One region of the Klebsiella sp. R445 genome, then DNA from elsewhere that is predicted to be linked to it. Evidence: predicted binding sites of a transcription regulator. Region 1 holds the regulator's gene; each other region holds the start of a gene.
The links. Region 1 encodes CRP, which controls carbon source genes, mostly activating them, when cyclic AMP is high. Its sites were predicted from a motif close to ATGTGANNNNNNTCACAT; they were not measured.
Positions count from the first base shown of each region.

Region 2: a site for CRP is predicted at 1,862-1,879, ahead of ACMYSN_RS01895 (PhzF family phenazine biosynthesis protein). Genes of this name have one in related genera too.
Region 3: a site for CRP is predicted at 5,103-5,120, ahead of focA (formate transporter FocA). Genes of this name have one in related genera too.
Region 4: a site for CRP is predicted at 4,082-4,099, ahead of msrB (peptide-methionine (R)-S-oxide reductase MsrB). Genes of this name have one in related genera too.

Region 1 covers NZ_CP180446.1:3,619,735-3,627,726, reverse strand. Annotated here, with positions in the region: gene ACMYSN_RS16880 (TetR/AcrR family transcriptional regulator) at 1-124, shown strand, start outside; gene ACMYSN_RS16875 (YheT family hydrolase) at 362-1,315, shown strand; gene ACMYSN_RS16870 (YheU family protein) at 1,318-1,536, shown strand; gene ACMYSN_RS16865 (phosphoribulokinase) at 1,573-2,442, shown strand; gene ACMYSN_RS16860 (OsmC family protein) at 2,511-2,915, opposite strand; gene crp (cAMP-activated global transcriptional regulator CRP) at 3,221-3,853, shown strand; gene ACMYSN_RS16850 (YccS/YhfK family putative transporter) at 3,906-5,984, shown strand; gene argD (bifunctional acetylornithine/succinyldiaminopimelate transaminase) at 5,974-7,194, opposite strand; gene pabA (aminodeoxychorismate synthase component II) at 7,396-7,959, opposite strand.
Region 2 covers NZ_CP180446.1:390,153-398,144, reverse strand. Annotated here, with positions in the region: gene ACMYSN_RS01905 (L-lactate dehydrogenase) at 1-88, shown strand, start outside; gene ACMYSN_RS01900 (PhzF family phenazine biosynthesis protein) at 152-946, opposite strand; gene ACMYSN_RS01895 (PhzF family phenazine biosynthesis protein) at 956-1,750, opposite strand; gene ACMYSN_RS01890 (sugar efflux transporter) at 1,953-3,149, shown strand; gene ACMYSN_RS01885 (MarC family NAAT transporter) at 3,238-3,906, opposite strand; gene marR (multiple antibiotic resistance transcriptional regulator MarR) at 4,130-4,564, shown strand; gene marA (MDR efflux pump AcrAB transcriptional activator MarA) at 4,582-4,962, shown strand; gene marB (multiple antibiotic resistance protein MarB) at 4,993-5,199, shown strand; gene ACMYSN_RS01865 (GNAT family N-acetyltransferase) at 5,263-5,739, opposite strand; gene eamA (O-acetylserine/cysteine exporter) at 5,814-6,713, opposite strand; gene ydeE (MFS transporter) at 6,906-7,992, shown strand, end outside.
Region 3 covers NZ_CP180446.1:1,414,787-1,422,778, forward strand. Annotated here, with positions in the region: gene aroA (3-phosphoshikimate 1-carboxyvinyltransferase) at 113-1,396, opposite strand; gene serC (3-phosphoserine/phosphohydroxythreonine transaminase) at 1,469-2,557, opposite strand; gene ycaO (30S ribosomal protein S12 methylthiotransferase accessory factor YcaO) at 3,044-4,804, shown strand; gene focA (formate transporter FocA) at 5,180-6,037, shown strand; gene pflB (formate C-acetyltransferase) at 6,089-7,992, shown strand, end outside.
Region 4 covers NZ_CP180446.1:883,774-891,765, forward strand. Annotated here, with positions in the region: gene sppA (signal peptide peptidase SppA) at 1-1,290, shown strand, start outside; gene ansA (asparaginase) at 1,465-2,481, shown strand; gene pncA (nicotinamidase) at 2,491-3,132, shown strand; gene ACMYSN_RS04090 (YeaC family protein) at 3,229-3,507, opposite strand; gene msrB (peptide-methionine (R)-S-oxide reductase MsrB) at 3,552-3,965, opposite strand; gene gapA (glyceraldehyde-3-phosphate dehydrogenase) at 4,305-5,300, shown strand; gene ACMYSN_RS04105 (D-hexose-6-phosphate mutarotase) at 5,432-6,319, shown strand; gene ACMYSN_RS04110 (anion permease) at 6,401-7,858, opposite strand; partial or broken gene ACMYSN_RS04115 (aldo/keto reductase) at 7,958-7,992, opposite strand, start outside.

The DNA of each region.
Region 1 (7,992 bases):
GGTGATGGGTTACCCGTTACCGGCGGCGCTGATCTCGCAGCAGGCCCTTGATCCCGCCCTGCTGGAGCCGCTAGCTAAGTCCGCCGTCACCACTTTCCTCAGCGCCTGGCATTACCACTCCTGAGCCGCCAGACAGACGCCTGCCGGGTGCGATAATTTCCGGCAGCGCGTACTCCAGTCATCACCCGGCCGCAATTTCGTGTAACCTATAGAGCTGGCCGTAAGACCACATATTGGATAACCGGCGCACCTCGTGCGCGGTATAGTGTTGTATTAGTTTATTAATTGCTCTGGTGCTATGGTTGAAATCACCCCCACAGAAATGACGCCCCCTGAAGACGATTCGCGCGAGTTTCATCCGATGCGCGGCGTGGGTAATCGTCATCTGCAAACCATGCTTCCGCGTCTGATCCGTCGCAAACTGGGCTTCACACCCTTCTGGCAACGCCTCGAGCTTCCGGACGGTGATTTTGTCGATCTGGCATGGAGCGAAGACCCCTCCCTGGCACGGCACAAACCGCGGCTGGTCGTTTTTCATGGCCTGGAAGGCAGCCTGCACAGCCCCTACGCCCACGGTCTGATTCATGCTGCCATGCAGCGCGGCTGGCTTGGCGTGGTGATGCATTTTCGCGGCTGTAGCGGTGAACCCAATCGTAATAACCGGATCTATCATTCTGGCGAAACCGAAGACGGCAGCTGGTTTCTGCACTGGCTGCAACGTGAATTTGGTACGGTCCCGACCGCCGCCGTTGGCTATTCACTGGGGGGGAACATGCTGGGCTGCCTGCTGGCAAAAGAAGGCGATAACGCCCCGCTGGACGCCGCGGTGATCGTCTCAGCCCCCTTCATGCTGGAAGCCTGCAGCTATCATATGGATAAAGGCTTTTCCCGGGTCTATCAGCGCTATCTGCTTAACCTGTTAAAGGCCAATGCGGCCCGTAAGCTGAAGGCCTACCCGGGTTCGCTACCGGTCGATTTACGCCAGCTCAAAGGGATGCGCCGCATCCGCGAGTTTGACGATATGATCACCGCGAAAATCCACGGCTTCGCCGGTGCGCTAGACTACTATCGCCAGTGCAGCGCGATGCCGCGATTAAGTGATATCACCACGCCGACGCTGATCATTCACGCGAAGGACGATCCTTTCATGGATCACCACTCTATCCCGCCGCAGGAACAGCTGCCGGCAAATGTGGAATATCAGCTGACCGAGCAAGGCGGGCACGTCGGGTTCGTTGGCGGCACGCTGCGTAAGCCGGAAATGTGGCTGGAACGACGCATTCCGGACTGGTTAACCCGTTGGTTGGGAGCATAAATATGATTATTCCCTGGCACGATCTGGATCCCGAAACGCTGGATAACCTGATCGAAAGCTTTGTATTGCGTGAAGGCACCGATTATGGTGAACATGAACGCTCGCTGGTGGATAAAGTCGCCGACGTCAAACAACAGTTAAAAAGCGGAGAAGCCGTGCTGGTGTGGTCTGAACTACACGAAACGGTCAACATTATGCCCCGCAAGCAGTTCCACGGCTAAGGCGGCACCACACCATCGTTTAATCTGGGAGTTGTTATGTCTGCCAAACATCCGGTGATTGCCGTCACGGGTTCCAGCGGCGCGGGAACCACGACCACCAGCCTCGCCTTTCGTAAAATTTTCGCACAGCTGAATCTACGTTCTGCGGAAGTCGAAGGCGACAGCTTCCATCGCTACACCCGCCCGGAAATGGACATGGCGATCCGCAAAGCGCGCGATCAGGGCAAGCACATCAGTTACTTCGGTCCGGAAGCCAACGACTTCGGCCTGCTGGAAAATACCTTCCTTGAATACGGGCGCAACGGCAGCGGCCAGTCGCGAAAATACCTGCATACCTATGACGAAGCGGTCCCGTGGAATCAGGTTCCAGGTACCTTCACGCCGTGGCAACCGCTCCCGGAACCGACCGACGTCCTGTTTTATGAAGGGCTGCACGGCGGCGTGGTCACCCCGCAGTACAACGTCGCGCAAAATGTCGACCTGCTGGTCGGGGTGGTGCCGATTGTCAATCTGGAATGGATCCAGAAACTTATCCGGGATACCAGCGAGCGCGGCCATTCCCGTGAAGCGGTAATGGATTCCGTGGTGCGTTCGATGGAGGACTACATCAACTTCATCACCCCGCAGTTTTCCCGTACCCATATCAACTTCCAGCGAGTCCCCACCGTCGATACCTCGAACCCGTTTGCGGCGAAAGGCATCCCTTCACTGGATGAAAGTTTTGTGGTGATCCACTTCCGTAATCTGCAGGATATCGATTTCCCGTGGCTGCTCGCGATGCTGCAGGGATCGTTTATCTCGCATATCAATACGCTGGTGGTTCCGGGGGGCAAAATGGGTCTGGCGATGGAGCTGATCATGACGCCGCTGGTAGAGCGCCTGATGGAAGGCAGAAAGATCGACTAGCCATAAAAAACCCCGGACGTATAACGACTGGGGTTGTTCTCTGCTACCTGGCACTATCCGGCCGTCAGTTAGCCTTCAATGACTTCATAGGTGTGGGTGATGTTGACTGCTTTTTGCAGCATCAGCGCCACCGAGCAATATTTCTCTGCCGACAGATCCACCGCACGCGATACCGCCGCATCCTTCAGCTCTTTGCCAGTCACAATGAAATGCATGTTGATATGGGTAAACAGGCGCGGCGCCTCTTCCCGGCGTTCAGAAGTCAGCTTCACCTCACAGTTGGTCACGTCGTGACGCCCTTTCTGCAAAATAGACACAACATCAATCGCGCTGCATCCGCCCGCCGCCATCAACACCATTTCCATCGGGCTTGGCGCTTTATCTCCGGAGTTGCCGTCCATCAGAATCTGGTGACCTGATGCGGACTCTCCGATGAAGGTTAACCCTTCAACCCATTTCACACGAGCTTGCATAAAATTTAACTCCGAGGTTGCAATTTTCCTGACAGATTACGCGCACATAACAATTCTCGCAACGGAAGGCGACCTACATCATGCTGAAGCAAGACACCAGGAGACATGCGGCAAAAGCTATGCTAAAACAGTCGGGATGCTACAGTATTACATTAATGTATTGCATGTATGCAGAGGAGTTCACATTACAGGCTGAAGAAAAATCACCAGCCATTTCCCAGGCATAGGGAAACAATACGATTGCATGCCCGGATGCCGTGTAGTGTCGGCACCCGGAGATAGCTTATAACAGAGGATAACCGCGCATGGTGCTTGGCAAACCGCAAACAGACCCTACCCTCGAATGGTTCTTGTCTCATTGCCATATTCATAAGTACCCATCGAAAAGCACGCTGATCCACCAGGGTGAAAAAGCAGAAACGTTGTACTACATCGTCAAAGGCTCTGTGGCTGTGCTCATCAAGGATGAAGAAGGTAAAGAGATGATCCTCTCTTACCTCAACCAGGGCGATTTCATCGGTGAATTAGGCTTGTTTGAAGAAGGCCAGGAGCGTAGCGCCTGGGTACGTGCAAAAACCGCATGTGAAGTGGCCGAAATCTCTTACAAAAAATTCCGTCAGTTGATCCAGGTTAACCCGGATATTCTGATGCGCTTGTCGTCGCAGATGGCTCGTCGTCTGCAGGTCACCTCCGAAAAAGTGGGTAACCTTGCCTTCCTCGACGTCACCGGTCGTATCGCTCAGACGCTGCTGAATCTGGCTAAACAGCCGGATGCCATGACCCACCCTGATGGTATGCAAATTAAAATTACCCGCCAGGAAATTGGTCAGATCGTCGGTTGTTCTCGTGAAACCGTCGGCCGTATTCTGAAGATGCTGGAAGATCAGAATCTGATCTCCGCACACGGTAAAACTATCGTCGTTTACGGTACGCGTTAAGTCGTTAAAACGGCGTGTTGCCCCCGCAATACGCCGTTTTTGTCTCCCCCTGATGTGGCGCAGGCTGATTTACCACCCGGAAGTCAACTATGCACTGCGGCAAACGCTGGTGTTGTGTTTGCCTGTCGCGGTCGGTCTTCTCCTCGGTCATCTGCAACAGGGTCTGCTGTTCTCCTTAGTGCCTGCCTGCTGTAACGTCGCCGGTCTGGACACCCCGCACAAACGCTTTTTCAAACGCCTGATCGTGGGTGGCTCGCTGTTTGCTGGCTGTAGCCTGGTGGTCCAGCTACTGCTGCAACAGGAGATCCCGCTGCCCCTGATCCTTAGCGGCCTGGCGCTGCTGCTTGGCGTGACGGCAGAGATTAGCTCGCTCCATGCCAGACTCCTCCCGGCCTCGCTGATTGCGGCCATCTTTACCCTGAGCCTTGCCGGGAACATGCCCATCTGGGAGCCGCTGTTGATCTACGCGCTCGGCACCTTGTGGTACGGATTGTTTAGCTGGTTCTGGTTCTGGCTCTGGCGTGAACAGCCGCTACGTGAATCCCTGAGCCTGCTCTACAGGGAGCTGGCTAACTACTGCGAAGCGAAATACAGCCTGCTGACTCAGCATATCGACCCGGCGACATCGCTCCCGCCGCTGCTCACTCGCCAGCAAAAGGTGGTGGACCTGATCACCCAGTGCTATCAGCAGATGCATATGCTGGCGGCGAACCAGCGCAACGATCACAAGCGCCTGCTGCGGGCGTTTCAGGTGGCGCTGGATCTACAGGAACATATCTCCGTCAGCCTGCATCAGCCTGAGGAAGTCCAGAAGCTGGTGGAGCGTAGCCACGCGGAGGCGGTGATCCGCTGGAACGCGCAAACCGTTGCCGCCCGTTTGCGGGTGCTGGCCGACGACATTCTGTACCATCGCTATCCGCAACGCTTTCATATGGATAAGCAGATTGGCGCGCTGGAGAAAATTGCCTGGCAGCACCCCGACAACCCGGTCGGGCAATTCTGTGCCTGGCACTTTAGCCGCATCGCCCGCGTGCTGCGTACCCAGCGCCCGCTGTATGCCCGCAACCTGATGGCAGATAAAGAACGCCGCCTGCCGCTGTTGCCTGCGCTAAAGCACTATCTCTCATGGAAATCGCCGGCGCTGCGCAATGCAGCGCGTATCTGCGTGATGCTCACTGCCGCCAGCCTGATGGGCAGCGCCCTGCACCTTCCCAAGCCTTACTGGATCTTAATGACGGTGCTTTTCGTCACCCAAAACGGCTACGGCGCGACGCGAGTGCGCATCGTCCATCGGGCGGCCGGCACCCTCGCAGGCCTCGCCATTGCCGGGCTGACGCTGCACTTTCACGTTCCCGATGGCTATACTCTGACCGCGCTGCTGATCATTACGCTGCTGAGCTACCTGATTATTCGCAAGCACTACGGCTGGGCGATGGTCGGCTTTACCGTGACGGCGGTATATACCCTGCAGCTGCTGACACTTAACGGCGAGCAGTACATTGTCGCCAGGCTTATCGATACGCTTATCGGCTGCCTGATCGCCTTTGGCGGAATGGTCTGGCTGTGGCCACAGTGGCAGAGCGGGCTGCTACGTAAAAACGCCCACGACGCGCTGGAGGCCGATCAGGAGGCCCTCCGGCTGATCCTCAGCGACGATCACCAGGCTCCGGCGCTGGCCTATCGCCGCATGCGCGTCAATCAGGCACATAACTCGCTGTTTAACTCATTGAACCAGGCCATGCAGGAGCCAGGGTTTAACTCGCATTATCTGGAAGATATGAAGCTGTGGGTTACCCACAGCCAGTTTATTGTTGAGCACATCAACGCGATGACCACCCTGGCCCGCGAGCACAACATGCTGACGCCGGAGCTGGCCCGGCGCTATCTGGAATCCTGCGAGATTGCGCTTCAGCGCTGTCAGCAGCGGCTGGACACTGACGGTCCCGGCAGCGCTGACGACGTGAATATTATGGAGTCTCAGGACGTCGAAGTGAGTCGCGGCCCGCTAAGTACCATGGAGCAGCACCTGCAGCGGATCCTCGACCATCTGAACACCATGCACACCATCTCGTCGGTGGCATGGCGTCAGCGCCCACATCATGGCATCTGGCTGAGCGCGACTAAGCGCTAAGCACCTTCTGTACCGCCTGGGCAAAGCGCGCCATTCCTTCGGCAATATCCTGCTCATCGATCACCAGCGACGGCACAAAGCGCATGACGTCCGGCCCGGCATTGAGCACCATGACGCCTGCATCCGCCGCGGCATACAGGAAATCGCGCGCCCGGCCTTGATGCTGTGGTTTGAGCTCCGCACCAATCAGCAGCCCCATGCCGCGGATATCGCTAAACAGGTCAAAGCGAGCGTCAATCTCCTGCAGATGTTGCACAAACAGCGCCCGCTTCGCGTTCACCCCTTCCAGCACATCAGGCGTATTGATCAGGTCAAATGCCGCCCCGGCAACCGCGCAGGCCAGCGGGTTACCGCCGTAGGTTGAACCGTGGGAGCCGGCGTGGAAGGCGCTGGCGATTTCGTTAGTGGTCAGCACGGCGCTGATCGGGAAACCGCCGCCTAGCGCTTTGGCACTGGTGAGGATGTCCGGCGTCACACCATAATGCATGTACGCAAACAGCGAACCGGTACGCCCCATCCCGCACTGCACTTCATCAAACACCAGCAGCGCCTGATGCTCATCGCACAGTTCGCGCAGCCCTTTCAGGAACTCTGGCGTCGCCGCCATCACGCCACCTTCGCCCTGAATCGGCTCAACCACGATTGCGCAGGTGTGATCGTCCATCACCGCTTTAACCGCGTGCAGGTCGTTAAACGGCACGTGGATAATGTCGGCGGGTTTCGGGCCGAAACCATCAGAATACTTTGGCTGCCCGCCCACGGACACGGTAAACAGCGAGCGGCCGTGGAAGGCGTTATGGAAGGCGATGATTTTGGTCTTATACGGACTGTGGCGGGTAATGGTGTAGTGACGCGCCAGCTTGAAGGCCGTTTCGTTGGCTTCCGTACCGGAGTTCATAAATACCACGCGCTCGGCAAAGGTGGCGTCCACCAGCTTGCGACCAAGACGCAGCGCCGGTTCGTTGGTAAAGACATTGCTGGTGTGCCACAGGGTTTCACCCTGCTGCTGCAGCGCCGCCACCAGCGCCGGATGACAATGACCTAACGCCGTCACCGCAATCCCACCGGCAAAATCAATGTACTCTTTACCCTGCTGATCCCATACGCGGCTACCTTTACCCTTTACCGGGATGAATTCCGCAGGTGCATAAATCGGCAGAATAACTTCATCGAATGTGGCGCGGGTAATTACCGGTTGCTCAGTTGCCATGTCATGCCATCCTTCTTCGTTACGCAATCATTATTGTGATAATCTAATCACAAAATATGCATAAAAAATCAATCAATGGCAACTGTATAGCCAAAATAATTCGGGTTGTGAGGTGCAGCGACTAAGCGCTGGTCAGAAGGGTGAGCCTCACCATCAATGAGGCTCATACATCCAGGCAACTTGAAGGATGAAAGGTATAAATCATCGATTGAGGAAATTTGCCAGCAACTGATGCCCCTGCTCGCTGAGAATACTCTCCGGGTGGAACTGTACCCCTTCGAGATCCCACTCGCGATGGCGAATCCCCATAATTTCACCACTCTCGCTACGCGCCGTTACGTCAAAGCAGTCGGGAAGCGTTGCAGGATCAATCAGTAAAGAGTGATAGCGGGTGACCACCAGCGGATCATTCAGCCCCAGGAAAACCCCGGTGCCGTTATGGCGGATGGGGGAGGTTTTGCCGTGCATGACGGTGGCAGCGCGTACGATAGTGGCCCCAAAGGCCTGCGCAATCGCCTGATGACCCAGGCAAACCCCCAGCAGCGGAACCCGGCCGGCGTAATGTGCGATAACCGCCAGCGAGATGCCGGACTCATTCGGCGTGCAGGGTCCGGGAGAGATAACAATTTTCTCTGGCGCCAGCGCCGCAATCTCCTCAAGCGTCAACTCATCGTTGCGCCTGACCAGCACCTCTGCCCCCAGCTCGCAAAAATACTGGTACAGGTTCCAGGTGAAAGAATCATAGTTATCGATAAGCAGGATCATGGTGGCTCCGGAAAAAACAAAACCGGGCTATTC
Region 2 (7,992 bases), 2.1 Mb from region 1:
CGAGCTGCAGTTAGCCGCGGACGAGCGCGAGAAATTCGCCCAATCGGTCGCGGTGATTAAAGCCAATATCGCCCGCCTTCCCGCCTGACAGTGCACAATGACACGCCCGCAGAACGCGGGCGTGGTCAACGATCTCAATCCGTCTGACGCCTCAGGCGTCGCGCAGCAGAATTTTCCCCTGCAGCCAGGTTACCGCCTGCCCGGACATCAGCACCCGATCGCCCTTCAGCTCACAGCGCATATCGCCGCCGCGGGCTGACACCTGACGCGCCAGCAAGGTGTTTTTCCCCAGCTTCGCGCTCCAGAACGGGATCAGCATGGTGTGGGCCGATCCGGTAACCGGATCCTCCCAGACCGCTTCTCCCGGAGAGAAAAAGCGGCTGACAAAGTCATATTCACCGTCACCAGGTGCGGTGATCGTCACTTTATGTTCACCGGGCGTCAGCATGGCAATTGCCGGGCGGACCGCTTCAACCTCTGCGCGAGTCGCCAGTTCGATAAGCCATGCCCGGCCGCGCCGGGCGCTGACGTAACGGTCGATGCCCAGTCCGGCCAGCAATACCGCAGGCGGCACGCACTCTTCGGTGGCGCCGGCCGGAAAATCCAGCGTCAACCAGTCACCTTCACGGCTCACCGTCAGGCGACCGGAGGCAGTTGCGAACGCCACCGATGCCTGGGGATAGTCAAGATGATGGAAAATGACATGGGCGCTGGCGAGCGTCGCATGACCGCAAAGATTGACCTCATTGCGGGTGGTGAACCAGCGCAGGCTAAACGTCTCGCCTTCCCGTACCACGAAGGCGGTTTCAGACTGGTTATGTTCCTGGGCCATTTTCAGCAGTACGTCATCCGCCAGCCACTCCTCCAGCAGGCAGACCGCCGCCGGGTTGCCGGAAAACGGGCTGTCGCTGAACGCGGAGACCAGATACATCGGAATCGCTTTCACGGCTTCTCCTTAGCGTAGGGTAATCGACCCGGTCATGTAGGTGGTTGCCTGGCCGCCGATCAGCACCCGATCGCCCTGCCACTGGCAGCGCAGATCGCCGCCACGGGCCGACACCTGACGGGCAAGCATCGTCGTTTTAGCCAGCTTATCGCCCCAGTACGGGATCAGCATACTGTGCGCGGAGCCGGTGACCGGGTCTTCGGCGACCGATTCGCCCGGGCAGAAGAAGCGGCTGACAAAGTCATACACATCATCAGAGGCGGCGCTGATACAGACCATTTTGCCAAGCTGCTCGAGCTGCTGCATATCTGGCCTGACGGCTTCCACCTGCTGGCGGTTTTCGAGAACCACCAGATAGTCGCGCCCTTCGCGCACCTCAATCGCCTCACTCAGCCCCAGTCCGGATAACAGCGCCGGCGGCGGCGTCACCACCGGTGTGGTCTGCCATGCCGGGAAATCGAGGGTCAGCCAGTCGCCGTTGCGGGTCACCCGCAGCTCTCCGACAAAGCGGGTGCTGAACACGATGGTGGCGGAAGGATGATCGAGATATTCGAAAATAATATGTGCCGAAGCCAGCGTCGCGTGGCCGCAGAGGTTGATCTCATACTGGGTGGTGAACCAGCGCAGTTCATACCCTTCATCGCTGCGCACGAAAAACGCCGTCTCCGACTGATTATGCTGCTGCGCCATGCTCAACAGCACGTCATCCGGTAACCATTCGGTAAGTGGACACACCGCCGCCGCATTGCCGCCAAAATTGCGGTCGCTGAAGGCATCCACGAGGTAAAAATCAATTTCCTTCATCCTACAATCCTTCCTGTTTTTACATCTCATCAACATGACATAAAAGCGAATCATGCACACTATCTATATAAAAATGAATCCGTTAACGCTGGAATGTCTGCCAATGAAATAATGAGATCCAGATCACAAAGTGATTGTATTTTCACCACCGTTCGTTTTAAGATCGACGCCTCTCTTCTCTTCAGTAATCAGCTCAGAATCTATGATCACAAATACGGTTTCACGCAGGGTCGCGTGGCTTCGGGTCGTCACGCTTGCTATCGCCGCGTTCATTTTTAATACCACCGAATTCGCGCCGGTCGGTCTGCTGTCCGATATCGCCGACAGCTTTGGCATGGAGACCGCGCAGGTGGGCATGATGCTGACCATCTACGCGTGGGTGGTGGCGTTGATGTCGTTGCCGTTTATGCTGCTGACCAGCCAGATGGAGCGCCGTCGCCTGCTGATCGGCCTGTTTATTCTGTTTATTGCCAGTCACGTGCTGTCGTTTTTTGCCTGGAACTTTAACGTGCTGGTGATTAGCCGCATCGGCATCGCCTTCGCTCATGCGGTGTTCTGGTCGATCACCTCAGCGTTGGCCATTCGCCTTGCCCCACCGGGTAAACGCGCACAGGCCCTGAGCCTGATCGCCACCGGCACCGCGCTGGCGATGGTCTTTGGTATTCCGATTGGCCGTATCGTCGGGCAGTATTTCGGCTGGCGAACCACCTTCCTGGTCATTGGTATGGGGGCGCTGGTCACCTTAGTGTGTCTGTTCAAGCTGCTGCCAAAACTGCCGAGCGAGCATTCCGGTTCACTGAAAAGTCTGCCACTGCTGTTCCGCCGTCCGGCGCTGCTGAGCATCTATCTGCTGACCGCGATTGTGGTCACCGCGCACTATACCGCCTATAGCTACATCGAACCCTTTGTCCAGACCGTCGCCGGGCTGAGCGGTAATTTTGCCACCGTCCTGCTGCTGACCCTGGGTGGCGCGGGGATCTTCGGCAGCATTCTGTTTGGCAAACTGGGTAACCAGCACGCGTCCGGCCTTATCAACATCGCCATTGGATTGCTGCTGGCCAGTCTGCTGCTGCTGCTGCCGGCTTCGCAGAATGCGAACTACCTGATGATATTGAGCGTCTTCTGGGGCATCGCCATTATGATTATCGGCCTCGGGATGCAGGTGAAAGTGCTGGCGCTGGCGCCCGATGCCACCGACGTGGCAATGTCGCTGTTCTCGGGGATCTTTAATATCGGTATCGGCGCCGGTGCGCTGGTGGGTAGCCAGGTCAGTACCCATCTGTCGATGGCCTCTATCGGCTACGTTGGCGCCATTCCGGCACTGGTGGCGCTGGTATGGGCGGTGATGATATTCCGCCGCTGGCCGGTGTCGCTGGAAGAGCGACCGCATCACTCCTGATCGCTGATTTCAGCAAGTACAGATAAACAAAAGCCCGCCCGGTTTATTCCCCGCGCGGGCTTTTTTACGATCTAACGAACAGACTACATCAGGCGTGGTAGGTGGTGATAATCTCCAGCACGCCGTTGATGATAAACTGCACGCCCATACAGACCAGCAGGAAGCCCATCAGGCGGGAAATCGCTTCGATGCCACCCTTACCCACCAGGCGCATAATTGCCCCGGAGCTGCGCAAACAACCCCACAGAATAATCCCCACCAGGCCGAAGATGATCGGCGGCGCCACCAGCACCACCCAGTCGGGAAAATCAACGCCGTGTTTCACCGTTGAGGCGGTACTGATCAGCATCGCGATCGTCCCCGGTCCGGCGGTGCTGGGCATCGCCAGCGGCACAAAGGCGATATTGGCGGTAGGCTCATCCTTCAGCTCTTCCGACTTCATCTTGGCTTCCATGGAGTCATGCGATTTCTGCTGCGGGAAGAGCATGCGGAAACCGATAAAAGCGACAATCAGGCCGCCCGCAATACGCAGGCCGGGAATAGAGATCCCGAAGGTGCTCATCACCACCTGACCGGCGTACCAGGCGACCATCAGAATAACGAACACGTACACCGACGCCATCAGCGACTGTTTGTTACGTTCTTCATTATTCATGTTGCCTGCGAGCCCGAGGAACAGCGCCACGGTCGTCAGTGGATTTGCCAGTGGTAAAATGACCACCAGCCCCAGGCCAATCGCTTTAAAAAGTTCAATCATATTAATTAAAGCCCCGTTAATATTTCATTCATCACCGTTTTGCTGGGGCAGTATAACTTTTGTCAGCGTTATCATACCAGCATCAGCACCCGCTTCTCGGGTACCACCTGCTTCCTGCATGGCTCACTTTAGCAAATCGTGTCATCAGCAATCGGTCAGGTTGACTTATGATTGCCTGGGCAATAATATCCACAGCAACTAACTAATTGCCTGGGCAACCATTGTGAAAAACACCAGTGATCTGTTTAACGAAATGATCCCTCTTGGTCGCTTGATTCAAATGGTTAACCAGAAAAAAGATCGCCTGCTCAACGAATATCTCTCCCCGATGGATATCACTTCCACCCAGTTCCGGGTGCTCTGTTCCATTCGTTGCGAGGTATGCATTACCCCCGTTGAGTTGAAAACCGTGCTTTCGGTCGATCCTGGCGCAATGACGCGCATGCTCGATCGCCTGGTCTGCAAAGGCTGGATTGAACGGTTACCCAACCCTACTGACAAACGCGGTGTACTGGTGCAATTGACATCAGACGGTGCGGCGCTATGTGAGCAGTGTCATCAGGTTGTGGGTCAGAAGTTGCACCAGGAATTAACAAAAAATCTGTCGGCGGACGAAATCGTCACCCTTGAGCATCTACTCAAGAAAGTCCTGCCGTAATAAGAAGAGGTAAGATGATGTCCAGACGCAATAATGACGCCATCACTATCCATAGTATTTTGTCGTGGATCGAAGATAACCTGGAATCGCCCCTGTCGCTGGAAAAAGTGTCCGAGCGTTCTGGTTACTCCAAATGGCACCTGCAAAGAATGTTTAAGAAAGAGACCGGTCACTCCTTAGGCCAGTACATCCGCAGCCGCAAGCTGACGGAAATCGCGCAAAAACTCAAGCAGAGCAACGAGCCGATTCTGTACCTGGCTGAGCGCTACGGTTTCGAATCGCAACAGACGCTGACGAGAACCTTTAAAAACTATTTCGACGTTCCGCCGCATAAATATCGCATGACCAATATACCGGGTGATTCCCGCTATCTGATGCCACTGAACAACTGCTGTTAACCGCCTGCAAAAAGACGTATTGAGGAAATCATGAAACTATTCGCTGCCGCTGCTTTTGTCCTGCTCGCGCTGGTCTCCAGCCAGAGCTTCGCGGAGCAAACCACCACGCCGGTACGCCACAATCAGCACGACGCCATGATTATGCCGTCCGAGCACAACGACTCGCCGTTTGATTTCAATCATATGGCCGCCGGTAGCGATAAATCGGATGAGTTAGGCGTACCCTATTATAACTAATTGCACTACCCGAGCATTTCGCCCCGTTTACGGGGCTTTTTTTTGCCTGCCGAAAGCCGCTGTTTACCCTTGCAGACGTTTGCTCATATTAATACCGGTGACATGAAAACCGCTGGCCTCATAAACGTGCCGGGCGCGCGCATTGTCGCCCGCGACGCGAAGCCCGATCTGCTCAAACCCCTGCTCCCGCATCGCATCTTCAAACACCTGCATGGCCTGCTTACCCAGCCCCATTCCCTGGCAGGCGCTGAGAATATAAAAATCATAGATGAAGACCCGACGCTGGTCGGCATCGGGTTTGTACCACAGGTAACCGACCAGCCTGTCGTTATTATCCTGTCGGGTCATTAAACACAGCAGGACCTGACCGGGCGTATTAACGCCCTCAGGAAGGTCGCGCGCGATCTCCTGCTTTGCCCTGGCCAGTGATTCCTCAGCCGAAAGCCGGTAGTTTGCCGCAATTTCTTGCGCGTAATCGGCAATAAAGTAATCCAGATAGCCCGGATATTGATCCTCGCGCATGGGGCACAGCGTAATCATTGAAATTCCTTTTAGCGTGTTTTCTTTATGAAAATCCGCGCTTGCGCCGGTGAAATCAGCGCAAACGCCTGGGTTTATCTCGGCACCGCACCAGCCCGACGCACCCGCAGACCGAACACGTTGATATACAGCCCGCCCATGATCAACACGGCCCCCAGCATCTGCAATCCGTTCAGGGTTTCGCCGAGCAGCAGCGCCGCACTGGCCATTCCCACCACCGGTACCAGCAGCGACAGCGGCGCCACCCGCCAGGTTTCATAGCGCCCGAGCAGCGAACCCCAGATACCGTAACCGACGATAGTGGCAATAAACGCCAGATACAGCAGCGAGAACACGGTCAGCATATCAATGTGGCGCAGACTGTCGGCCATCACCTGCGGACCATCAATAAACAATGACGCCAGCATAAACGGCAGGACAGGAATCAAGGCGCTCCACACCACCAGCGACATAATCTGCGGCCTCTCGGCATGGGACATGATTTTCTTATTAAAGATATTACCCGTGGCCCAGCTCAGCGCGGCGGCCAGGGTCAGCATAAAGCCAATCGCCGGCACATGCTGGCCGCCGAGGCTCGCCTCAACCAGCACCAGCACGCCAAAAATGGCCAGCGCAATCCCCGCCAGCTGCTTGCCCTGCAACCGTTCGCCAAAGGCAAAAACGCCGAGAATAATGGTGAAGAACGCCTGCGCCTGCAGGACCAGCGACGCCAGTCCGGCGGGCATGCCTAAAGAGATGGCACAGAATAAAAAGGCGAACTGACCAAAGCTGATGGTCAGCCCATAGCCCAGCAGCAAGCGCAGCGGAATTTTCGGCCGGGCGACAAACAACAGCGCCGGAAAGGCCACCAGTAAAAAACGCAGTCCGGCCAGCATCAGTGGCGGCATATTATGAAGACCGAGCTTAATCACGACAAAATTAAGCCCCCATACCACGACCACCAGCAGCGCCAGCAGCCCGTCTTTACGTGTCATACCCTGCCTCTGTTGTTATGTAAATTTTTGTGAACTAAATCAAAGTACCGAAAAACTGCCCCGGCGGATAGATCATTATTTTTGGCAGGGTCGGAAAGCACCTCCGGACACCTGGCAAGGCTATACAAGCTAGTAAGAGCATGATATTTCTGAAGGGTACAACATAAAAATAACATTTCATCAGGCAGAAAAATGATACCGACCATCAGGCGCTCGACCATTGCGTTGCTGGCGTCCTCGCTGTTGCTGACTATCGGTCGCGGCGCCACGCTCCCCTTTATGACCATCTTTCTCACCCGTCAGTACCATCTGGCGGTGGATCACATTGGCTATGCGCTGTCCATCGCCCTGACGATTGGCGTGGTGTTCAGCATGGGGTTTGGCATCCTGGCGGATAAGTTTGATAAAAAACGCTATATGCTGATTGCGATACTGGCTTTTATCGGCGGCTTTATTGCCATTCCGCTGGTCAATAGCGTGACGCTGGTGGTGTTCTTCTTCGCCCTGATCAACTGCGCCTATTCCGTCTTCGCCACCGTGCTGAAGGCCTGGTTTGCCGATATGCTGTCGCCGGAGAAAAAAGCGCGGATTTTTTCCCTCAACTATACCATTCTCAATATTGGCTGGACCGTCGGGCCGCCCATCGGCACGCTGCTGGTGATGCACAGCATCAACCTGCCATTCTGGCTGGCAGCGGCCTGCGCGTCGGTACCGCTGGTGTTTATTCAGCTTTTCGTCCAGCGCACAGCGGCGGCGGTCGCCCAGGATAACGCGGTGCAGTGGTCGCCGTCGGTGCTGCTACGCGACCGGGCCCTACTCTGGTTTACCTTTTCCGGCCTGCTGGCCTCGTTTGTTGGCGGCTCCTTCGCGTCCTGTATTTCCCAGTATGTGCTGGTGGTTGCCGATAGCAGCTTTGCCGAAAAGGTAGTGGCGGTAGTGCTGCCGGTGAACGCCGCGGTGGTTGTCTCCCTGCAGTACGCCGTCGGTCGGCGACTCAGCGCCAGAAACATCCGCCCGCTGATGACCTTCGGTACGGTCTGTTTCATCCTTGGGCTGGGCGGTTTTATGATCTCTGACAGCAGCTTGCTGATGTGGGGTCTGTCTGCCGCGGTATTTACCCTCGGCGAGATTATCTATGCCCCAGGCGAATACATGCTGATTGATAACATTGCCCCGCCGGGGATGAAAGCCAGCTACTTTTCCGCCCAGTCGCTGGGCTGGCTGGGTGCGGCCTTTAACCCAATGATGACCGGCGCTATCCTGACTCATATGCCACACT
Region 3 (7,992 bases), 2.2 Mb from region 1:
GGGCTACCAGAAAAGGATCGCAGAAGAATTGCGCAATTATAGCGGGCTGATGGAATATCAGCCCGGGAGATGACAATGTTTTACTTTTTGTTTTACGTCTTACCGAAGCGCATTACGCCAGGGTGCTGATTCGCGCCAGCTGCTCGAAGTAATCCGGGAAGGTTTTCGCCGTACACTTCGGGTCGAGAATCGTCACCGGCGTATCGGAAAGCGCCACCAGCGAGAAGCACATTGCCATACGGTGATCGTTATAGGTGCCGATCTCCGCAAACTGCAGCGTCAGCGGAGGCGTAATGCGGATGTAATCCTCGCCCTCTTCCACTTCAGCGCCCACTTTACGCAGCTCGGTTGCCATCGCAAACAGACGGTCGGTCTCTTTGACGCGCCAGTTATAGATATTACGCAGCGTGGTGGTCCCTTTTGCGAACAGTGCCGCGGTGGCGATGGTCATTGCCGCATCCGGGATATGGTTCATATCCATATCGATGGCGTTTAGTTCGCCGTGGGTACAGGCAATAAAATCATCGCCCCAGGTAACGGTAGCGCCCATTTTTTCCAGCACGTCAGCAAAACGAATATCGCCCTGAACGCTGTTACGGCCAATACCGGTCACTTTCACCGTGCCGCCTTTAATCGCGCCTGCAGCGAGGAAGTACGACGCCGATGAGGCATCCCCTTCAACCAGGTAATCACCAGGCGACTGGTACTGCTGATTGCCCTTAACCACGAAACGCTGGTAGGCCTGGTTTTCGACCTCAACACCGAAGGTTTTCATCAGATGCAGCGTGATATCGATATACGGTTTGGACACCAGCTCGCCTTTAATGGCGATAACAGTATCCTGCGGCGCCAGCGGAGCCGCCATCAGCAGCGCGGTCAGGAACTGGCTGGAGACGCTGCCGTCCACTTCCACCTGGCCGCCGGAAAAGCCGCCGCGCAGACGCAGAGGCGGGTAGTTTTCCTGCTCCAGATAATCAATTTGTGCTCCGCCCTGGCGAAGGGCATCCACCAGGTGACCAATCGGGCGTTCTTTCATGCGCGGTTCGCCGGTCAGCACGATATCGTTGCTGCCCAGACACAGCGCCGCCGCCAGCGGACGCATGGCGGTTCCGGCGTTACCGAGGAACAGCTCGAGGGCATTACCGGCCTGCAGCGGACCCGCGTTACCGACAACTTCACAACGGGTACGGTCAGAAGACAGGGTGTAATGAACTCCCAGAGCGCTCAGGGCATTCAGCATGTGGCGTACATCGTCGCTGTCCAGCAGGTTGGTCAGCACCGTGGTGCCACGGGCTAATGCCGCCAGCAGCAAAGCGCGGTTAGAGACACTTTTTGACCCAGGCAGGTTTACGGTGCCATCCACTCGCGCAATGGGTTGTAACGTCAGGGATTCCATCAAACTCAACTCTCAAACAAACAGAATAAAAACCCCGCAGACCGGCTGCGGGGATGAAAAGCAGAACGGTGATCAGCCGTGGCGGCGTTCAAAGTCCTGCATAAAGTCGGTCAGTGCCTTCACGCCCGCCAGCGGCATCGCGTTATAGATAGAAGCACGCATCCCGCCAACCACACGGTGGCCTTTCAGCGCATGCAGACCCGCCGCGAAGGACTCTTCAAGGAACAGCTTATCCAGCGCGCTGTCAGCCAACTGGAACGGCACGTTCATCCGCGAGCGGTTAGCCGCGGCGACGTCGTTACGATAGAAGCCGCTGTTATCGATGACACCGTAGAGTAAATCAGCTTTTTGCTGGTTGATGTTGTCCATAACGGCAACACCGCCCTGCTCTTTCAGCCACTTGAATACCAGACCGGCCAGGTACCAGGCAAAGGTCGGCGGGGTGTTGAACATCGAGTCGTTGGCATCCAGCACGGAGTAGTCAAGGATCGAAGGACACGCGATGCTGGCTTTACCCAGCAGATCTTCACGCACAATCACCAGCGTCAGGCCTGCCGGACCGATGTTTTTCTGCGCGCCCGCGTAGATCACGCCGTAGCGGCTGACATCGATAGGGGAAGACAGAATGGTGGAGGAGAAGTCCGCCGCAACAACCACGTCGTCGGCAAAATTCGGCGTTTCATTAATCGCGATGCCGTCGATGGTTTCGTTCGGGCAATAGTGCAGGTAGGCTGCCCCCGGCGTCAGTTGCCATTCGCTCATCGGTTTCACCGCGCGCAGGCCATCAACCGTCACTTTGGCGTCAATGCTGTTCGGTGAACAATATTTCTTCGCTTCTTTGATTGCGCTGGCGGCCCAGTAGCCGGCATCAACATAGTCAGCGGTGGTTTTATCACCGAGCAGGTTCAGCGGAACACCGGCGAACTGCCCGCGACCGCCGCCGTGGCAGAATAAAACTTTATAGTTGGAAGGGATATTGAGCAGATCGCGAAAATCCTGTTCCGCCGTCTCGGCCACCTGGATAAACTCTTTACCACGGTGGCTGATCTCCATCACCGACGTACCCAGCCCCTGCCAGTTGCACAGTTCTTGCTGCGCCAGTTTGAGAACTTCCGCCGGCAGCATTGCCGGGCCCGAACTAAAGTTATAGACCTGAGCCATTTCCCCTCACCACGTTGCTATGTTATTTGCTCGCGAACCGCCGCGGGCTATCAGTAATCCCTGTATCGGTGCACCACATCTATTCCACACACGTCAAGATGACAGGTCCGGGCGTGACCAGGCGCTGAGAGTAGCAACCAAGGTAAGCAGACTGAGCCAGCAAAGAGGCGGTTGGAAAGAGGATGTATATATCGGTTTTATCATTCAGTGACACGCACCGCAATGGGTAAAACTGGCCGGGGGTGAAATGCGTTCCCCGTCACACAAAAGAATCTGCCATCTTGACGTCATAAAACCGACATAATTGCTGCCATTGCGCTGGAATTACCGCCTCTGCCTTCAACCCTGCTGCATTTATCCTTCCCCTGGAAATTGAGCCGATCGAACGATAAGAAAGCAGTGATGCATTCCCCTGCGCAACGAGATAGCGCCTGTCATCTAAAAGCCGTATCATTGCGCGCTTTACGTACGATAAAAGTGATCGCCATGACTCAAACATTTATACCCGGCAAAGACGCCGCCCTGGAAGACTCCATCGCGCGCTTCCAGCAAAAGTTGCTCGACCTCGGATTTGATATTGAAGAGGCCTCATGGCTGAATCCGGTACCGCACGTGTGGTCCGTCCATATCCGCGATAAAGCCTGCTCGCTGTGCTTCACCAACGGCAAAGGGGCAACTAAAAAAGCGGCGCTGGCCTCAGCGCTGGGCGAATATTTTGAACGCCTGTCCACCAACTACTTTTTCGCTGACTTCTGGTTAGGCGAAACCATCGCCAACGGGCCGTTCGTCCACTATCCGAATGAAAAATGGTTCCCGCTGACCGAAGATGACGAAGTGCCGGAAGGCCTGCTGGATCCGCGCCTGCGCGCCTTCTACGATCCTGACGATCAACTGACAGCCAGCATGCTGGTCGACCTGCAGTCCGGTAACGACGATCGCGGCGTGTGCGGTCTGCCGTTCACCCGCCAGTCCGATGGCGAAACCGTCTATATTCCAATGAATATCGTCGGCAACCTGTATGTGTCAAACGGGATGTCAGCGGGCAACACCGCGAATGAAGCCCGCGTCCAGGCGCTGTCAGAAGTCTTCGAGCGTCACATTAAAAACCGCATCATTGCCGAAAGCATCAGCCTGCCGGAAATCCCTGCCGACGTGATGGCGCGCTATCCGGGCGTGGTGGAGTCAATCAACAAACTCGAAGCCGAAGGTTTCCCTATCTTTGCTTACGATGGCTCGCTGGGCGGCAAATATCCGGTTATCTGCGTGGTGCTGTTTAACCCGGCTAACGGCACCTGCTTCGCCTCTTTCGGCGCTCACCCGGACTTCGGCGTCGCCCTGGAGCGTACCGTTACCGAGCTGCTGCAAGGCCGCAGCCTGAAAGACCTCGACGTCTTCACGCCGCCAACCTTCGATGACGAAGAAGTGGCCGAACATGCCAACCTTGAAACCCACTTCATTGATTCCAGCGGTTTGATCTCCTGGGATATGTTCAAGCAGGATGCCGACTATCCGTTTGTCGACTGGAGCTTCTCCGGTACGACAGAGCAAGAGTTCGCCACCCTGATGGCCATCTTCAAAGAAGAAGATAAAGACGTGTATATCGCCGACTACGAGCACCTGAGCGTCTACGCCTGCCGTATCATCGTGCCGGGAATGTCCGACATTTATCCGGCAGAAGACCTGTGGCTGGCGAATAACAGCATGGGCAGCCATCTGCGCGACACGATCCTTTCGCTACCAGGCAGTGAGTGGGAAAAAGAAGATTATCTGGCGCTGATCGAGCAGCTGGACGATGAGGGGAACGATGACTTTACCCGCGTACGCGAGCTGCTAGGCCTGGCAACGGGTAAAGACAACGGCTGGTACACCTTACGTATTGGTGAACTGAAAGCCATGCTGGCACTGGCCGGCGGCGATCTGGACCAGGCGTTAATCTGGACCGAATGGACCATTGAATTCAATGCCTCCATCTTCAGTGCAGAGCGCGCCAACTACTACCGCTGCCTGCAGACGCTGTTGTTGCTCAGTCAGGAAGACGAGCGCCAACCTCTGCAGTACCTGAATGCCTTTGTGCGCATGTACGGGGCTGACGCAGTTGAAGCTGCCAGCGCGGCGCTGAGCGGTGAAGCACCGTTCTACGGCCTGCAGCCGGTCGATAGCGATCTCAAGGCCTTCCCGGCCCATCAGTCTTTACTGCAGGCATACGAAAAACTGCAGCGCGCAAAAGCGGCCTTCTGGCATAAATAAACGCTAGCGTGCAGGACATCAGCGGGGCCGTAAATGGCCCCGTTTTTACAGCTTCACAGGCAATCGCGCAGAATTGTGGACGCAACGTTAATTTGTCGTAAATTTTTTTCACGCTTTAAATTACGGTTGTTAATTTTAATAAAAATACCCCATTTTAATTAACCGTCACCTGCCCCCAAAAATGAAAAAAATCAACATAAGTTGTAAATTTTAAAATTTATTTTTTCAATAAAAATCAGATAGTTAATATCAATAAATCACAAAACCATACATATAAAGGGCTTATAGTTCCGGTAGGATATGATCTACATCAAATTCCCTTCTATAATGCTTTGTTAGTATCTCACCGCCAACTTTTATAAAGAGAGAGTTAGTGTGAAAGCTGACAACCCTTTTGATCTTTTACTCCCTGCTGCCATGGCGAAAGTTGCCGAAGAAGCAGGTGTCTATAAAGCGACAAAGCACCCGATGAAGACGTTTTATCTGGCGATTACCGCTGGTGTGTTCATCTCAATCGCTTTTGTCTTCTATATCACTGCGACAACCGGCACAGCCGCAATGCCTTTCGGGATTGCCAAGTTGATCGGTGGGGTCTGTTTCTCCCTGGGCCTGATTCTTTGTGTTATTTGCGGTGCTGACCTGTTTACCTCTACCGTACTTATCGTCGTGGCAAAAGCCAGCGGACGAATTACCTGGGGTCAACTGGCAAGAAACTGGCTCAACGTCTATGTTGGTAACCTGATAGGCGCATTGTTGTTTGTATTGCTCATGTGGTTGTCTGGCGAGTATATGGCCGCCAACGGTGGATGGGGCCTCAACGTCCTGCAAACCGCTGACCATAAAATGCATCATACATTTATTGAAGCCGTGTGCCTGGGTATCCTGGCGAACCTGATGGTCTGTCTGGCGGTGTGGATGAGCTACTCCGGTCGCAGCCTGATGGATAAAGCCATGATTATGGTATTACCCGTCGCCATGTTCGTTGCCAGCGGCTTTGAGCACAGTATCGCTAATATGTTTATGATCCCGATGGGTATCGTAATCCGCGACTTTGCAAGCCCGGAATTTTGGACCGCTATCGGTTCAGCTCCGGAAAATTTCTCTCACCTGACCGTCATGAACTTCATTACTGATAACCTGATTCCGGTAACTATCGGGAACATTATCGGCGGTGGTCTGCTGGTTGGGTTGACATACTGGGTCATTTACCTGCGTGGCGACGACCATCACTAAGGGTCGTTTCAGGCAGTAAATAAAAAATCCACTTAAGAAGGTAGGTGTTACATGTCCGAGCTTAATGAAAAGTTAGCCACAGCCTGGGAAGGTTTTGCGAAAGGTGACTGGCAGAAAGAAGTCAACGTACGTGACTTTATCCAGAAAAACTACACCCCGTATGAAGGTGACGAGTCCTTCCTGGCTGGCGCAACTGACGCGACAACCAAGCTGTGGGACAATGTAATGGAAGGTGTTAAACAGGAAAACCGCACTCACGCGCCTGTTGATTTCGACACTTCCCTTGCATCCACCATCACTTCTCATGACGCTGGCTACATTGAAAAAGCCCTCGAGAAAATCGTTGGTCTGCAAACTGAAGCTCCGCTGAAACGTGCGATTATCCCGTTCGGTGGCATCAAAATGGTTGAAGGTTCCTGCAAAGCGTACAATCGCGAGCTGGACCCGATGCTGAAAAAAATCTTTACTGAATACCGTAAAACTCACAACCAGGGCGTTTTTGATGTTTACACCAAAGACATCCTGAACTGCCGTAAATCCGGTGTTCTGACCGGTCTGCCAGATGCGTATGGCCGTGGCCGTATCATCGGTGACTACCGTCGCGTTGCGCTGTACGGTATCGACTTCCTGATGAAAGACAAATACGCTCAGTTCCTGTCTCTGCAAGAAAGACTGGAAAATGGCGAAGATCTGGAAGCAACCATCCGTCTGCGTGAAGAGATCTCCGAGCAGTATCGTGCTCTGGGTCAGATCAAAGAAATGGCAGCAAAATATGGTTGCGATATCTCTGCTCCGGCAAAAACTGCACAAGAAGCAATCCAGTGGACCTACTTCGGTTACCTGGCTGCCGTTAAATCTCAGAACGGCGCGGCAATGTCCTTCGGTCGTACTTCCAGCTTCCTGGATATCTTCATCGAACGTGACCTGAAAGCCGGTAAAATCACCGAGCAAGACGCTCAGGAAATGATTGACCACCTGGTCATGAAACTGCGTATGGTTCGTTTCCTGCGTACTCCTGAATATGATGAACTGTTCTCCGGTGACCCGATTTGGGCAACTGAATCTATCGGTGGTATGGGCGTTGATGGCCGTACTCTGGTTACCAAAAACAGCTTCCGCTTCCTGAACACCCTGTACACCATGGGGCCGTCTCCGGAACCGAACATCACTATTCTGTGGTCTGAAAAACTGCCACTGAGCTTCAAAAAATTCGCCGCGAAAGTGTCCATCGATACCTCTTCTCTGCAGTATGAGAACGATGACCTGATGCGTCCGGACTTCAACAACGACGACTATGCTATCGCTTGCTGCGTAAGCCCGATGGTTGTTGGTAAGCAAATGCAGTTCTTCGGTGCGCGTGCAAACCTCGCGAAAACCATGCTGTACGCTATCAACGGCGGCGTTGATGAAAAACTGAAAATGCAGGTTGGTCCTAAATCTGAACCGATCAAAGGCGACGTCCTGAACTTCGACGAAGTTATGGATCGCATGGATCACTTCATGGACTGGCTGGCTAAACAGTACGTCACCGCGCTGAACATCATCCACTACATGCATGACAAGTACAGCTACGAAGCTTCCCTGATGGCACTGCATGACCGTGATGTTGTTCGCACCATGGCATGCGGTATCGCAGGTCTGTCCGTTGCGGCTGACTCCCTGTCTGCTATCAAATATGCGAAAGTTAAACCGATTCGTGACGAAGACGGTCTGGCGATTGACTTCGAAATCGAAGGCGAATACCCGCAGTTTGGTAACAACGACTCTCGCGTTGATGACATGGCTGTTGACCTGGTTGAACGTTTCATGAAGAAAATTCAGAAACTGACCACCTATCGCAACGCTATCCCGACTCAGTCCGTTCTGACCATCACCTCTAACGTGGTTTATGGTAAGAAAACTGGTAACACCCCAGATGGTCGTCGCGCTGGCGCACCGTTCGGACCAGGTGCTAA
Region 4 (7,992 bases), 2.6 Mb from region 1:
AAGTCGCTGCTCGATAAGCTGAAAGTTTCTACCCATGTCTTCCGCGTCGGCACCTATAAATCGGCGGTTGAGCCGTTTATCCGCGACGATATGTCACCGGCCGCCCGTGAAGCCGATAGCCGCTGGATTGGCGAACTGTGGCAGAACTACCTCAATACCATCGCGGCTAACCGTCAAATCACGGCGCAGCAGCTGTTCCCAGGCGCTCAGGGCCTGTTGGACGGACTGCGTAAAGTGGATGGCGATACCGCACAATACGCGCTGAATAATAAACTGGTTGATGAGCTGGGTACCTCCACCGACGTAGAGAAAGCGCTCACCAAACAGTTTGGCTGGAGCAAAGCGGATAATAACTATCGCGCCATCAGCTATTACGATTACAACGTCAAAACGCCGGCCGACCAGGGTGCCTCTATTGCGGTGATCTTTGCTAACGGCGCGATCATGGATGGCGAAGAGACCCCTGGCAACGTCGGCGGTGACACCACCGCGGCACAGGTCCGCGACGCCCGTCTCGATCCAAAAGTGAAAGCGATCGTCCTGCGCGTAAACAGCCCTGGCGGCAGCGTCAGCGCATCGGAAATCATTCGTGAAGAGCTGGCGGCGGCGAAAGCAGCCGGTAAACCGGTGGTGGTCTCCATGGGTGGAATGGCCGCGTCTGGCGGTTACTGGATCTCCACGCCGGCTAACTACATCGTGGCGAACCCGAGCACTCTCACCGGCTCCATCGGTATTTTCGGGGTGATTAACACCGTTGAAAATACGCTGGATTCGATTGGCGTGCATACCGATGGCGTGGCGACCTCCGTGCTGGCGGATGTGTCTACCACCAAATCCCTGCCGCCTGAAGTGCAGCAGCTGATGCAGTTGAGCATCGAGAACGGCTACAAGCGCTTTATCACGCTGGTGGCTAACTCACGTAACAGCACGCCGGAGAAAATCGATCAGATTGCTCAGGGCCACGTCTGGACGGGTGAAGATGCGAAGGCCAACGGGCTGGTCGATAGCCTTGGCGATTTTGACGATGCGGTGGCAAAAGCCGCTGAACTGGCGAAGCTGAAGCAGTGGCATATCGATTACTACCAGGAAGATCCGACCTTCTTCTCAATGGTGGTTGATAGCCTGACCGGTTCGGTGCGTGCTTCGCTGCCGGCCGCGATACAGGCCTGGCTGCCGGCGCCTGTCGCCGCTGCCGCCAATGTGGTCAAAGCGGAGAGCGATAAGCTTGCCGCGTTTAACGATCCACAAAACCGTTACGCCTTCTGCCTGACCTGCGCCAACATTCGTTAATCCTTTCCCGGCAGATACGCCCCGCTGACGTTGTTATTGATGTCAGCGGGGCGAAACCACGCCAGCAATCTTAGTCAGAACTCCCCCGGTCAACGCTGCTGTGACCTGAAGTATGTGTAATTTTCGATACGTCACTTTATACTGCGCCTGTCTACGTACAACCTAAGCGATGATATGCAAAAGAAATCGATTTACGTTGCCTACACCGGTGGGACCATCGGTATGCAGCGCTCTGAACACGGTTATATCCCCGTTTCCGGCCACCTGCAGCGCCAGCTTGCGCTGATGCCTGAGTTCCACCGTCCGGAGATGCCGGATTTTACGATTCATGAATATGAGCCGCTGATGGACTCTTCCGATATGACACCGGAAGACTGGCAGCATATTGCTGACGACATTCGCGCCCATTATGACGAGTACGACGGTTTCGTGATTCTGCACGGCACCGACACCATGGCGTTCACCGCGTCGGCGCTGTCGTTCATGCTGGAGCATCTGGGGAAACCGGTTATTGTGACAGGGTCACAAATTCCGCTGGCCGAGCTGCGTTCCGACGGGCAAATCAACCTGCTGAATGCCCTCTACGTTGCCGCCAATTATCCCATCAATGAAGTGTCGCTGTTTTTCAACAACCGACTGTATCGCGGCAACCGTACCACCAAAGCCCATGCCGACGGTTTCAATGCTTTCGCCTCGCCGAACCTGGCCCCGCTGCTGGAAGCCGGGATCCACATTCGACGCCTCGGTACGCCGCCTGCGCCACAGGGCAACGGTGAGCTGATTGTCCACCCGATTACCCCGCAGCCCATTGGCGTAGTGACGATCTACCCGGGGATTTCCGCCGATGTGGTGCGTAACTTCCTGCGCCAGCCGGTCAAAGCGCTGATCCTGCGCTCTTACGGCGTCGGTAACGCCCCGCAAAACGGTGAGTTTATCGAGGTGCTGGCGGAAGCCAGTCAACGGGGGATCGTGGTGATCAACCTGACCCAATGCATGTCGGGTAAAGTCAATATGGGGGGCTACGCCACCGGTAACGCCCTCGCCCAGGCCGGTGTTATCAGCGGTTTCGATATGACCGTCGAAGCGACGCTGACCAAGCTACACTACCTGCTGAGCCAGAATCTCAGCGTCGAGGCCATCCGCCAGCTGATGCAGGAAAATCTGCGCGGTGAGTTGACCCCTGACGAGTAAGGAGAACCGATGACCCATCGCGCACTTTTGTTGGTCGATTTACAGAATGATTTTTGCGCCGGCGGCGCGCTGGCCGTACCGGAGGGTGACAGCACCATTGATGTCGCCAACCGACTAATCGACATGTGCCAGGCCCGGGGTGAGCCCGTTGTCGCCAGCCAGGACTGGCACCCGGCGGATCATGGCAGCTTCGCCAGCCAGCATCAGGTTGAACCCTACTCCCAGGGTCAGCTTGATGGCCTGGCGCAGACGTTCTGGCCGGATCACTGCGTGCAGAATAGCGAAGGTGCGGCGCTGCATCCGCTGCTGAAGCAGCAGGCTATCAGCGAGGTGTTTCATAAAGGCGAAAACCCGGCGATCGACAGCTACAGCGCCTTTTTTGATAACGGACATCGCCAGAAAACCCGGCTGGATGCGTGGCTGCGGGAACGCGACATCAGCGAACTCATCGTCCTGGGTCTGGCGACCGATTACTGTGTCAAATTTACCGTACTGGACGCGCTGGCGCTGGGCTATGTCGTGAACGTGATCACCGACGGCTGCTGCGGGGTCAACCTTCAGCCTCAGGATAGCGCCCACGCCTTTATGGACATGGCCGCCGCTGGCGCCACGCTGTATACCGCTGACGACTGGCAGGAAACGCAGCCTTAATCCTGCCGTGAAGTACTCTCATCAGCTCACTCCCCGATCGCACATTGCTTGCCGGGGGGATGGGCTGGTGCTAACCGTTCCCGGTTGTCCGGGCGGTTACTGCAGTTTAAACGTGGAGATCGGCTTGGGTGCGATACCGAAATCTTCTTTCAACTGCTGCTTGCTCTTCATCACCATCTGGCCATTGGTATCGATGGTCATATGCTGAGCATCGCTGTTATGCCGCGCCTGATAGAGCATCACCAGCTGCAGGCTGTTCTCTTTCTGGGCCTCGGTTAACGCCACGCCATCCGGCCATTTTCCCAGCTCCACCGCGGTCACCAGACGCTGGTAAACTTCGGGGGTCATGCTGTCTATCATTTGCTCGATTTCCATGGTCCGCTCGACTCCACGTTGGAATAATTTGCTGAATCGTTTCTCTAACCTTTAATTTGCTCGCCGTTATCGTCGTCGTTGAAGCTTAATGACGCCGAATTTACGCAAAAACGCTCGCCGGTAGGTTGCGGGCCGTCGGGGAACACATGCCCGAGGTGGGCATCGCAATTTCCGCAGCGAATTTCGGTGCGCTGCATGCCGTGCGAGTAGTCATTCAGATAACGAATTGCTTCGTCACTGACCGGCTCGTAGAAGCTCGGCCAACCGCAACCTGAGTCATACTTCGAATCAGAGCGAAACAGCGCCGCATCGCATACCAGGCAGTGGTAGATGCCGTCGCGCTTGTTGTGGAGCAGTCGTCCGGTGAACGGCGGCTCAGTACCGTGATTCTGCGTCACGTAAAACTGCATCTCACTCAAGTTTTTTTTGAGTTCGTCTGAGGAGGGTTTATTCGCCATGTGCATGCTTCTCACTGTGAAAGGACAACGTTACCGGCCGATTCTAACAAAACATTAACAATGAAGCGTGGACTTTTGTTCTAAACTTATTCGATGCCAAAAGGCAGCCCAGATAATTGTGATTTACATCACATTTTTATCTTTACCGACCTTTAAAATTCCGGGCGCAGCCCCAATATGGAATTGGGCTCAAAGGGAGAGTGAGGCAGATCAATGGTGCGAAGGTATGCTCAGTATTGATTTGTCGCAATGATTGACACGATTCCGCTTGACGCTGCGTAAGGTTTTTGTAATTTTACAGGCAACCTTTTATTCACTAACAAATAGCTGGTGGAATATATGACTATCAAAGTAGGTATCAACGGTTTTGGCCGTATCGGTCGCATTGTTTTCCGTGCTGCTCAGGAACGTTCTGACATCGAGATCGTTGCAATCAACGACCTGTTAGACGCTGACTACATGGCATACATGCTGAAGTATGACTCCACTCACGGCCGTTTCAACGGTACCGTTGAAGTGAAAGACGGTCATCTGATCGTTAACGGTAAAAAAATCCGTGTTACCGCTGAACGTGATCCGGCTAACCTGAAGTGGAACGAAGCAGGTGTTGACGTTGTTGCAGAAGCAACTGGTCTGTTCCTGACTGACGAAACCGCTCGTAAACACATCACTGCTGGCGCGAAAAAAGTCGTTCTGACTGGCCCGTCCAAAGACAACACTCCGATGTTTGTTAAAGGCGCTAACTTTGACAAATACGAAGGCCAGGACATCGTTTCTAACGCATCCTGCACCACCAACTGCCTGGCACCGCTGGCTAAAGTTATCAACGACAACTTCGGCATCATCGAAGGTCTGATGACTACTGTTCACGCGACCACCGCAACTCAGAAAACCGTTGATGGCCCGTCTCACAAAGACTGGCGCGGCGGCCGCGGCGCAGCTCAGAACATCATCCCGTCCTCTACCGGTGCTGCTAAAGCAGTAGGTAAAGTACTGCCAGAACTGAATGGCAAACTGACTGGTATGGCGTTCCGCGTTCCTACTCCGAACGTATCCGTTGTTGACCTGACCGTTCGTCTGGAAAAAGCTGCTTCTTATGAAGAAATTAAGAAAGCAATCAAAGCTGCTTCCGAAGGCGCAATGAAAGGCGTTCTGGGCTACACCGAAGACGACGTTGTATCTACCGATTTCAACGGTGAAGTTTGCACTTCCGTGTTCGATGCTAAAGCTGGTATCGCACTGAACGACAACTTCGTGAAACTGGTTTCCTGGTACGACAACGAAACTGGTTACTCCAACAAAGTTCTGGACCTGATCGCTCACATCTCTAAATAAGTTGAGATGAGAATCTGATCCAAAAAGGCGACTTCGGTCGCCTTTTTTTATGTACACGCCACCCCGCATGCTGCCTGTGCACTGGCTGCCTTTTGGGGGATGGAGGTGTCACGCCAACGAAGGATTGCACCATGATTAATAAAATTTTTGCTCTCCCGGTTATTGAAGAAATCTCGCCTGTCCTGTCCCGCCGTCAGCTCGATGAGCTGGAGCTGATCGTTGTTGACCATCCGCAGGTCAAAGCCTCCGTCGCCTTCCAGGGCGCCCACCTGCTGTCGTGGAAACCTGCCGGCGAGGAAGAAGTCCTGTGGCTGAGCGGGAACACGCCATTCAAAACCGGCGTTGCGCTGCGCGGCGGCGTACCGGTGTGCTGGCCGTGGTTCGGCCCGTCGGCACAGCAAGGTCTGCCTTCCCACGGCTTCGCCCGTAACCTGCCGTGGACGCTGAAAGGCCATGATGAAGACGACAGCGGCGTGATGCTGACCTTCGAACTGCAAAGCAGCGAGGAGACCCGTCAATACTGGCCGCATGACTTCACCCTCTATGCGCGCTTCAAACTGGGTAAAACCTGCGAGATCGAACTGGAAGCGCACGGCGAGTTTGAAACCACCTCCGCGCTGCACACCTACTTCAACGTCGGCGATATCGCTGCCGTTAAAGTCAGCGGCCTGGGCGATCGCTACATCGATAAAGTCAAAAATGCCGAAGAAGGCGTGCTGAGCGACGGCGTACAGACCTTCCCGGACCGTACCGACCGCGTATACCTCAATGCCGAAGCCTGCAGCGTGATCCACGACGATGCGCTGAACCGCAATATCGACGTTGTCCATCATCATCACAGCAACGTGGTCGGCTGGAACCCTGGCCCGGCGCTGTCCGTGAGCATGGGCGATATGCCGGATGATGGTTACAAGACCTTCGTTTGTGTGGAAACCTGCTGCGTTACCGAACCGCAGAAAACCAGCGAAGAGAAGCCTTCTCGCCTGGCGCAAACTATTCGCGTCGTGAAACGCGGATAATCCCCGCCCTCCCGCGATGCGGGACACGCCGGATCAAAAACAGGGCGATATCGCCCTGTTTTTATGGCTGACAAACGTCCGTTACCAGAATCCCACCAGCTTCATCCACGCACCGCCCAATACCAACCAGATAGCAATAGACGCCAGTGAAACCACAAAGCTGACGCTCCACCACTGCCCTGTGGTGTTATAGCCCGAACCAAACAGCGCCGGCCCCGGGCCCCCCGAGTATTGCGTCAGCCCCATCGACAGATTAGAGGTATATCCGAGCACCAGCGCGGCGAAAAGCGGCGGTACGCCGACGGAAACCGCCACCGCCAGGAAAGCCAGATACATCGCGGAAATATGCGCCATCGCCGAGGCGAAGAAATAGCGGGTATAGAAATAGACCACCACCAGCAGTAAAAACACGGTGATCCATTCAAAGTGCCCGACATAACCGACAATGCGCTCCGATATCCATTTGATCATGCCATATTTGTTAAGCGCGTTGGCCATCATCACCAGCACCGCGAACCAGAACATAGTGTCCCAGGCGGTTTTTTCTTCAATGATGTTTTTCCACGACATGATGTTGCTGATCAGCAGCACCATCAGCCCAATAAACGCCGAGAGCGTGGCGGGAATGGAAAAGAAGATATCCCCGACGGTCCAGAGCAAGATCAGCAGCACAAAATCAAAGGCGAGGATTTTCTCTGCCAGCGACATCGGCCCCATTTTGCGCAGCTCTTCGCGGGCAATAGCCGGGATTTCCGGCGTTTTCTTCAACTGCGGCGGATAAATCGCGTAGATCACCAGCGGCAGCAGGATCAGCGAGGCAATCCCCGGTACGATGGCCCCGACAAACCACGTCGTCCAGGTGATCTCGATTCCCTGACTTCTCGCCAGCTCAGCCACCAGCGGATTGCCGGCCATGGCCGTTAAAAACATCGTACAGACGATGGCATCGATCTGCGACACGCAGATCATCAAGAACGCCCCGGCTTTTCTCGCCGTCGCCCCCGGTTCGGACTGGTAGGCGGTGGCAATGGATTGGGTAATCGGATACATAATTCCGCCGCCCCGCGCGGACGCCGAGGGGATCCCTGGCCCGAGAACCACGTCCGACAAGGCCAGGCCGTAGGCCACGCCCAACATGCTGGATCCGCACTTAGAGATAAACCACAGCGCCACCCGCTTGCCCAGCCCGGTTTTGATCACCGCCCGGGAGATGAACATCGCGATACCAATCAGCCAGATGGTGCCGTTGGCAAACCCGGATAGCGCCGCGACTTTGTCGCTCTTACCCGGCGAGAGAGGCGTCACTCCCAAAAAGGCGGAGACGATCAACGCAATCATCGTCACCGCGCCCATCGGCAGCACTTTCAGGATAATGGCGAAGATGGTGGCGGCAAAAATGGCAAACATCTGCCAGGCGTGGAGGGTGAGCCCATCGGGTGGTGGAGTAAACCAGATAATCACGCCGAAGAGTATTGTCAGAACGGCTTTCCACAGCGGGAAAGCCAGCTTCACATCCAGAGGCTGAGTAGGTTCAGTCATATGTATCTCCTTTTTCTTGTATCTTTAAGGGGATACTCACGACTGAGCCATGATTCTCATCAACAAAGCGCCAACGTTTTTTGGCTGAATAGTTCTCTTTTACACCATATCCAGCGGCGTTTTGTGGCCCGGGG